Regions from separate parts of the Leuconostoc kimchii IMSNU 11154 genome, predicted to be linked through region 2. Evidence: predicted binding sites of a transcription regulator. Region 2 holds the regulator's gene; each other region holds the start of a gene.
The links. The regulator Rex, encoded in region 2, represses fermentation and respiration genes when NADH is low (regulators of the CRP and FNR family bind a similar motif). The targets are predictions, from matches to a motif close to TTGTGAANTANTTCACAA.

Region 1: LKI_RS04030 (YagU family protein) is a predicted target of Rex. The motif match lies at 1,453-1,470, and genes of this name have one in related genera.
Region 3: adhP (alcohol dehydrogenase AdhP) is a predicted target of Rex. The motif match lies at 1,412-1,429, and genes of this name have one in related genera.

Annotation. Positions count from the first base shown of each region.
Region 1 covers NC_014136.1:715,811-719,104, forward strand. The annotation lists gene LKI_RS04025 (glycoside hydrolase family 1 protein) at 1-524, shown strand, start outside; gene LKI_RS04030 (YagU family protein) at 868-1,407, opposite strand; gene LKI_RS04035 (BMP family lipoprotein) at 1,785-2,846, shown strand; gene LKI_RS04040 (ECF transporter S component) at 3,158-3,294, opposite strand, start outside.
Region 2 covers NC_014136.1:1,415,910-1,419,203, forward strand. The annotation lists gene rimI (ribosomal protein S18-alanine N-acetyltransferase) at 1-2, shown strand, start outside; gene rimI (ribosomal protein S18-alanine N-acetyltransferase) at 1-387, shown strand, start outside; gene tsaD (tRNA (adenosine(37)-N6)-threonylcarbamoyltransferase complex transferase subunit TsaD) at 424-1,440, shown strand; gene LKI_RS07715 (redox-sensing transcriptional repressor Rex) at 1,600-2,250, shown strand; gene LKI_RS07720 (lipid II:glycine glycyltransferase FemX) at 2,256-3,293, shown strand.
Region 3 covers NC_014136.1:839,664-842,957, reverse strand. The annotation lists gene LKI_RS04670 (hypothetical protein) at 1-142, opposite strand, end outside; gene adhP (alcohol dehydrogenase AdhP) at 331-1,386, opposite strand; gene LKI_RS04660 (NADP-dependent oxidoreductase) at 1,551-2,453, opposite strand; gene gltX (glutamate--tRNA ligase) at 2,599-3,294, opposite strand, start outside.

The sequences.
Region 1 (3,294 bases), 700 kb from region 2:
TGCTTGAAAATCCAGTAGACTTTATTAGTTTTAGCTACTATATGACTAATGTGACACAGCATAATCAGGTTGATGATGGTGTGGGTAACATGGCCGTTGGCGGGCGTAATCCTTATTTGAAGGAATCAGATTGGGGATGGCAAATTGATCCCGTTGGATTACGGATAACTTTAAATGCGATGTGGGACCGTTACCGCAAACCACTATTTATTGTCGAAAATGGCCTAGGTGCTTTAGATAAACTTGAAGATGATGGTCATGTGCATGATCAGTATCGTATTGATTATTTACGTGCACATATTGAGCAAATGAAGGAAGCAATCAAGGATGGTGTTAATCTCTTAGGTTATACGATGTGGGGGCCAATTGATTTGATTAGTTTTTCGACATCAGAAATGTCAAAACGATATGGTTTCATTTATGTTGATCAAGATGATGATGGCAAGGGCACTTTGAAAAGAATTAAAAAAGATTCCTTCACGTGGTACAAAGAGGTTATTGCCTCCAATGGTGAAACACTCTAAGTTTAAATTGACATTGTAAGCGTTTGCAGAGTTAATGAAGATACGATATAATATAAGGGTAGATTAGGCGAAACGATAAGACTAATTAAACTTGTTTAAGCCATCTTCACTGGCGAACGCAGTATACCTCGTTCATTCCAAATAGTTTACTTGTATCGAATCAGAACATCTTGTAAGTGGCCGAGAACGCATACAACCATGTCCGTGGTTCAAAGTAGTAACAACATGTGAGATGAGTAGTCTCCAGTTTGTTGCTATAACGAGTAAGCTATTTTTTTGTTTATTGCATGATGATTTAATTTAAAAAGACATCCACTGTTTGTGAAGTGGATGTCTTTTTAAATTAAATATTTGTGAGATGTCCGCGCTTATCTTTAGCAATTAAGTAGTAGACGGTTGCAGCGATAGCCCAAGCCCAGACAATGTGTCCGAAGAACTCTGAGAAATGTTCAGCGAATGGTTGGTTCCAAGGTGCAGGTACTGTTCCAAAAGCTGGCATAATAATGACATGCCAAGCAATCCAAAGCACAATACCATAAGCGGCACCTTGCCAAAGACCGATGTTTGACCAGTATTGTGAAACAAAGACATACAATATTGAAAATGCGATTGCGAATGAAAAATGTAAAATGAGGGTAAACCAAAATACTTTTTGATCTTGTGAATAGTAGACAAATGACTCAACTAATTTCTTAGGAATGCCAATTTGCATAGCCATATGTTGTGGCGGATTGATTAAGTTACGAGCAATCGTGCGAGGTGGAAAAATATTCTCCCAGCCAATCTTGACCATACCAGAAACCATACCGGCAATGAAGCCAAACCAGACACTTTTTATGATAATCTCTTTCAGATTAGCTTGTGGTTTTTGTAATGTAAACATGTGTGTATATCCTTTCAAATGTTACCCTAAAATAAGTGTTGCTTATTGTAATATTGATTACAAATAGTAAGTTTAAACGCTTATATGTGAAATGTCAAACATATTTTTATTTTCTTTATAAATTGTTAATATGTTTTGATAGCAGTGATATGAGATCATTTAGTATTCTTTTTTGTAATATTTAATCTTCCGTTGTGAACAATGTGTTAATGTGGTTAACTTAAGGGGATTGTGTTGTATTGAATTTACTGTTATTATGGATAACAGTGTGTTTAGTGTTAATTTGTCATTGTGTGGTCCAGCCGCCAGTTGCAATTAGTATAAAATACAACTAATTTCTATGTATACAGAGAGATACATAGTCGGAGGAAAACAAAATGAAACGTTCTATGGTAATTAGTAGCATTATTGCTGCTGTTGTGGTGATTGGTATCGGTGTATCTGTTGCCAAAAGTTCAGGTTCAAACCAAAAAAATGCTTACTCGGTAGCGTTAGTCACGAGTACGGGTGGTGTGGATGATAAGTCATTTAATCAATCGGCTTGGGATGGTATTAAGCGCTTTGGTAAAAAGAACAACATGAAACAAGGACAATCAGGTTTTTCTTATTTTGTCTCTAATGACAATTCTGAGATTAAGTCTAACTTGCAACAGGCGGTTAAAGCAAATTATAAACTTGTGGTAGGTATCTCATTCATGGGGGGACCTGCTATGAAACAAGTCGCTAAGGCGAACCCAAAAACGAATTTTGCGATGGTTGAAGCAGATGTGCCTTATAAAAATGCTGTTTCGATTATGTTTCATTCAGAGCAGTCCTCTTATTTAGCAGGGGTAGCTGCAGCCACGGCGTCAAAAACAGGCAAAATTGGTTTTGTAGGCGGCGTTAAGGGTGAAGTGATTGAACAATTTGAGGCAGGATTTAAAGCCGGTGTTTTGGCAACAAATCCTAAGGCGACTTTTGTCTCTCAATATGCGAATACATTCACAGATGCCGCTAAGGGTAAAACGATTGCAGCTGCCATGTATGCTAGTGGTGTTGATGTTATTTTCCAAGCAGCAGGTGCAACCGGTAACGGCGTTTTTGCAGAAGCTAAGGCAGAAAATCAAAACACGACAGTGGACAAAAAAGTGTGGGTCATTGGCGTCGACATGGATCAAAAGGCTGATGGTAACTATACTGCAAAAGATGGTAAAACCTCAAACTTTACGCTAGCATCAGCGATTAAACGTGTTGATAACGCGATCGAAATTGTTGCACAACAGGGACAAAGTAAACAGTTCCCTGGTGGTAAAACAGTAACGTATGGTTTGAAAGAAAACGGTGTTGATATTGCACGAGATGCGATGCCTGATAATGCATGGCAAGCAACGCAAGAAGCTAAAAAGCAAATTTTAGCCGGTAAAATTACGGTACCTAAGAAATTAAGCGATGTTAAATGATTTTTGGACGATATATTCAGGCAAATAAGTTGGTCTATTGACGATTATTATTGATTGTTTAACATGTATTTAATGTTATCAGTTTAAGATAATTATATTGATAAGATAACTTAACTTATCATTTTAACGAAACCCTGGTAGATAATACAAAATTCTCTTTTCATTCTCTCCTAAATTTTCTCTTCTCTTTCTCAAATACATTTTTTCTCCCCTGTATTGTTTAGTTGATACAGGGTTTCGTTTGTTCTAAATATATCAAAAGCGCTAATGCATTGATCAATGCATTAGCGCTTTTTGTATGTGTCGCTATTTTAAACAGTCAGTTTTGTACGTAATTGTTGGCTTAATATTGGGTAGGTGACGAGTACAACGATCATGGTGGTTGCGCAGTTAATCAACGTGGGCATTAGCGCAGATAGGGTGGCAATCACAGCTGGTTGAAACGTTA
Region 2 (3,294 bases):
GAAGATAGTCAGCAGATATTTGAAATTGCCGAAGCTGCCTTTTCACCGTCTCCTTGGCCAAAATCACTATTTGAACATGAGTTAACAAGCCCTAGAAGCCACTATTTTATTGCCGATGGTGGTTTTGTAGGCGTGACGCAAATACTCGATGAAGTTGAAGTTGGTAGTATTGCTGTACACCCAAATAGCCAACGTCAGGGATTGGCCTTTCAACTCTTGACTCGGGTTTTTACGTTATCTCATGCACAACGTTTTTTGTTGGAAGTAGATGAATCGAATGAGGCAGCGATTCATTTGTACGAAAAATTGGGATTTAGTGCGTATTATCGTCGAGAAAAGTACTATAAAAATGGACATGCGGCCATAATGATGGAAAGGAAAGTGTGAATACTGAGGGCATGCCTCTGTTCACGTTGTGATATCATGACTAAAATTATATCATTTGAATCAAGTGCAGACGAAACAAGTGTGGCTATTGTTGAAGATGGCCATATTATTTTAAGTAACGCTGTGGCGACACAAATTAATTCACACCAAAGATTTGGCGGTATTGTACCAGAGGTTGCTAGCCGACATCATATTGAATGGATCACACGTGTATTAGATGATGCTTTACAAACAGCCAATGTGAAGCCAACAGATTTAGATGCCGTAGCTGTGACATATGGTCCAGGGCTGGTTGGCTCATTGCTTGTCGGATTAATGGGTGCTAAAGCCTTTGCTTTGGCACATAATCTACCAATTATACCGGTTAATCATTTGGCTGGGCACATTGCTGCCGCTAATTTTAATCAACCGATCGTCTATCCTGCGCTGGCGTTAATGGTGTCTGGTGGGCATACAGAATTGGTTTTAATGCATGAGGAAAATAGCTTTGCGGTACTTGGTGAAACACGTGATGATGCTGCAGGCGAAAGTTTTGATAAAGTTGGGCGATTACTGAAATTACCGTATCCAGCGGGTAAAACAATTGATGAAATGGCACATCGCGGGCAAGCAACAATTAAGTTCCCAACTGCCATGGCACATGAAGATAACTATGATTTTAGTTTTTCTGGCTTAAAAAGTGCCGTGATTAATTATGTCCATCATGCAGAGCAAAAGGGCGAAACCATTGATCATGATGATTTAGCCACAAGTTTTCAAAATGCAGTTGTTGCTGCACTCATAGGTCGCACACGACGCGCATTAAATGATTTCCCAGTAAAAAGTTTTATCTTAGCAGGTGGCGTGGCAGCTAACACCCAACTACGTCAAGAACTGTCGACGTTATTGGGAACAATACCAGAGACACAATTTATACCAGTACCACACCAATATACAGGTGATAATGCTGCCATGATTGGTGCAGCGGGATATTGGAATTATAAACAAAACAAGTTTGCAGGGCTGGATCTTAATACAGATCCAGGATTAGACTTTGACTTATTAAAGGGATGATTAGATTGTGAATGTATCACTATCTTTTGCGGATGAGCTTATGTTTATGGTATAATAGTTATGCAAAAGTTCACAAACTGAACAGAAAAATAGATTAATATATGTATAATGCCGTCAACCTGTGTTGATAGGTTTTATCATCACAAACTGGAGAAACTTATGACACAACAACCAAAAATTCCACGCGCGACAGCAAAGCGCTTACCTATTTACTATCGTTACCTCACATTTTTGAATGATGCGGGGACAGATCGTATTTCATCTGCAGAATTAAGTGATGCGATTAAATTTGATGCGGCTACAATTAGACGAGACTTTTCTTATTTTGGTGCTTTGGGTAAGCGTGGCTATGGTTACGATGTGAAAGCATTGCTTGATTTCTTTGCAAATGTTTTGGACCAAGGGAGCCTCATCAACGTGGCCCTAATCGGTGCGGGTAATTTGGGACAAGCTTTGATGAACTTTAACTTTCATCAATCTTCCAACATGCGTATTTCAGCGGCATTTGATGTAGATGAAACACGTGCTGGTACAATCATGGCTGGTGTACCCATTTACGCAATGACAGAGTTAAAAGAACAAATGACAGCACAACGTATCAACATTGCTATCTTAACAGTGCCTCAAAACGTGGCGCAAGATATCACGGATCAGTTGGTTGATGCTGGCGTGAAGGGTATTTTGAATTTCACGCCATTACGTGTCACAGTACCAAGTGGTGTGCGTGTACAGAACGTTGATTTAACAAATGAACTACAGACATTAGTTTATTTCATTGATAACTATGGTTCAATTACGACAGGATTATAAAAAGTATGGCCATTTTAGATTTAAATGATTCAAAAAAAGTTGCTGCCTATCAAAAATTTGTGCGTGAAGACCCACGAGGTCAGGTGACACAAGATCCTTTGTGGGGTGAGTTAAAAGCTAATTGGGGTCATGTCTATGTTTATCATGAAACAGATGGTAAAATTGACACTGTTTTAACTGTATTAACGGTTGAGGCTGTTCCGGGTAAGTTATTAGGCTATGCTGGACGTGGCCCAATCGGTGATGTGACAAATATACAGCTTATTCGATCCATGATTGATGAGGCATTAGAAGCATTACCTGATAATGTCTTCCTCATTCGCTTAGATCCCGAAGTATCCTACAGTGATGCCTTAAATACCGCATATCAAGAGGCAGGATTTACGACACGCAATCGTGCAGTTAAAAATATGCATGGCAATATTCAGCCACGAAAAAATGTGGTTCTATATTATGATGGTCGCGGTGAGGGTGCAAGCCCGATTACGAATGAAGTTGAGCTGATGACACACTTTAAACGGGACTATCGTAACCAAATCCGCCGTGCTGCTAAGGATGGTGTAACGGTCACGAGTGGAGATACGCAATCAGATATTGAAGCATTTTTTGATACTTATGTTATGATGGCTGCGGCACAAGGTATTACCCACCGGCCTATAAGTTATTTTCTAAAAATGCAAGAATTGTGGCAAGGAACTGGTTTATTTAAAGTATTTCTGGCGCATTATGAAGGTCAAGTGATTGCTAGTGGTATTGGTTTCAGTTATGGGGATGAAATTTGGTATATGTATGCTGGATCAAATCGCCAATATGCTAAGCACTATGGACCATATGCTGTGCAATGGGAAATGTTAAAATGGGGCTTATCTCTAGGTAAAATTGAATACGATTTTGGTGGTGTTGGTGACTTTGTCCCCGAAGATGGGCTATACAAGTTTAAACATGGATTTGCCTATCATGATCCACATGCTGAATATATTGGGGAATTAGATTGGGTTGTAGATGAATCTGGTTATCAACAATATATTGCACAATTCAATTAAG
Region 3 (3,294 bases), 580 kb from region 2:
GCGCATAATCAAAATCAAACGCCCGCCGCTCATCGAAAATATGAATAAATCCTGCTGTAGACTGCGATTCATCAGCTAAATCGACGACACGTAAAATACGATCCCTCTGACCATTAAAAAGTTGTTGTGTAAAATATGCCATGATTTGCTAGTACCTTAATACTGATAACCCTTACGTTATCAGTATTAAGTGTATTTCCTCCAATAAATTCGTTACCCAATTCTAACACAAGCTATCGTTAATCGCCATGATGACCGGTATTTTAACCTAATAGGATTGGCAAGGTATATAAAAACGCTTGGAATTAATATTCCAAGCGTCTAATTAACTTAAAGTGTTGTAAAGTCAAATACTTTGCGACCAGTAATACTACCAGCCTTCATTTCGTCAATCACGTCATTCATATCCTTAAAGTTAACTTTTTCAACAATCGGCTTAACTTTACCTTCAGCACCAAATTGGAAGGCTTCCTTCAAATCAGCACGTGTACCAACCAATGAGCCGCGTACTTCAATACCATCTAACACAGTTTTAGCAATGTTTAATGCCATATCACCTTCTGGTAACGCCACAGCAACCAACTTACCCATTGGTCGTAATGAACCTACCGCTTGGTTAAAGGCTGCAGCATTAACTGCCGTAACTTGGGCGTTATGTGCACCACCAGTTGCTTTTTGCACTTCAGCAGCAACATCATCAACCTTCTTACGATTAATCAAAACTTCTGCGCCATTTGCATGTGCTGCTGCTAGTTTGTCATCATTACCATCAATAACAGCAACATGGGCACCGAATACGTTATGCGCATATTGTACAGCTAAGTTACCTAAACCACCAGCACCATGAACTGATACCCATTGTCCAGGCTTAGTTTCACCAACTTTAAGTGATTTATACATTGTGACACCAGCACATGTAATTGATGTGGCTTCAAGCGGGTCCAAACCTTCTGGTACTTTGACTGCATACTTGGCATTCACAACTGCTTGCTGTGACATGGCACCATCAACTGTATAGCCAGAATTACGAACATTACGGCAGAACGTTTCATTTCCTGACACGCAGTAATCACAGACGCCACAAGCATCATAAAACCAAGCAATCGACACACGGTCACCAATCTTTAAATAATCACCAGCACCTTCAGCTAATTTAGACACACGACCAACGCCTTCATGCCCAATCACGCGGCGAAAATCACCATTTCGTTGACCCATCTTATTAGGGTTGCCAAAATCAGCTCCAGCAACATGCAAATCCGTATGGCATAAACCAACATATTCAACGTCTACCAACGCTTCACCGAAAGTTAGTGCTCTAGGTTGCCAATTATCAATTAAATCAACATAACCATCTGGTGTTTGACGTACAACTGCTGCTTTCATTATTAAACCTCTTTTTTATCTTTTTATGTGAATTATTTTACAAATATATTGTACGCGTTTTAATTAATCTTGTAAAGTATTTTAAAATGTTTTTCCCTTACACGTGATAATAATCACTTTACTGTTCAAAATAAAAATACATGCATCCACATGTATTTGCAAAATCATTCAAAAGTTAAAACAAGTTTACCAAGCACGTGTTTTGCCGATTGAAACTTTCTTAGGTTCTCGACATTAAAGGGCAACACCTCAGCAAGTACGACTTTAATTTGGTTATCAGAAACTAATTTAAGCAAATCTGCTAATTGTTTTCCTGTTGACTTTAAATACACGTTTGCCACACGCTCATCTTCATTGTTGCTAACAATAGACACTAAACGGCCAGAAGGCTTCAAAACTTGTAATGCCGTTATTAGATTTTCACCACCAATCAAATCTAAAATAGCATCTACGCCATTTGGAATAGCTGTCACCAATGCTTGATTCTGGGAAGCAAGCACATGAATCGTCTGATCAAATGATTTGAGAAATGTTACGCCGTGACCAATAGCTGTAGTATAAATATCACTCGCACCACGTAACTTCGCAATTTGTAATGCCGTTAACCCAACAGATCCGGAACCACCCAATACTAACACAGACTCACCGGGTTGAATATTGAGATCCTTTGTTATCATTTGATAACCCGTCTGCGCGCCCAATACGACAGCGGCAGCCTGTGCATAACTCACATTTTCTGGTATCTTAGCCACAGCTGAATGGCTCAACGCAACATATTCAGCATAACTTTTCAAATGTGGCGAAGCAGCAACACGATCACCTATCGAAAAATCGGTAATTTCTGTGCCTATCGCGACCACCTCGCCAGCAACAGAAGAACCCGGAATTAAAGGTACCTCACGTTCACTACCCATTAGTCCTTGTCTGAATTTGACATCATAAGGGTCAATTGCCGTTGCGTGCTGCTTGACTAATAGTTGATTGGGCTTAATTTCTGGTTTGGGCGCTGTTGTCGTTTCAACTAAAACATCAACATCCCCATAATTGTTCATTTCAATCGCATACATTTTTTCACACTTTCTCGTTTTTTTAACATGATTATCTAGTGCCACTATATCGCAAATCACCCCCAAAATGTTTATTTTTAACTCAAAAAAATATCATCTGTTAATCGCCTGTAAACGCGAAAAAACAAATGATACTTTTGCTGCTTTAAACTAAGTATTTAGCCTTAACATCAGACATTGTTTGTAAGACTTGTGCTTTATCCAAAACAACTAACATTTCTGGTAAGTTTGGTCCTTGAATTTCATGTGTTGTCGCGATGCGAATAGGATTCCAAAGATTGCGACCCTTGATTTCAAGATGACTTTGAATTGAACGAATGGTGCTCATGTAATCTTCTGCAGTTGCTGATTCTGGTAGTGCTTGATAAGCTGATTCCCAGGCAGAAAAGACTTTACGTCCATCCTCTGATGTCAAATAATCAACCATTTCATCAGTGATATTTCCTAATTCAAAGAATGGTCGACGCACTAATTCAACAACTTCGCGTGTATAAGAAATACCTTCCACACCCGCAACTTTGATCACTTCAGCAAGCCAATGCTTTTTAGTTTCTGCATCACTTGCGGAAACAAAGTCAGCGTTGACTAATTCTTGAATTAATTGTGGCATCACGTGATCTAAATCACGGCGCATCCATTGGTTGTTAATCCATTCCAACTTCTTTTGATCAAATTTAGCATTTGCTTTCGATAAACGTGTCTCGTCAAACATTTCTTTAAACGCTTCAAGCGAGAAAATTTCGTCCTCACCCTTTGGTGACCACCCTAGCAAACCAATAAAGTTTACCATGGCTTGTGGTTGATAGCCCAATTCGTGATATTGTTCGACGAATTGTAACAG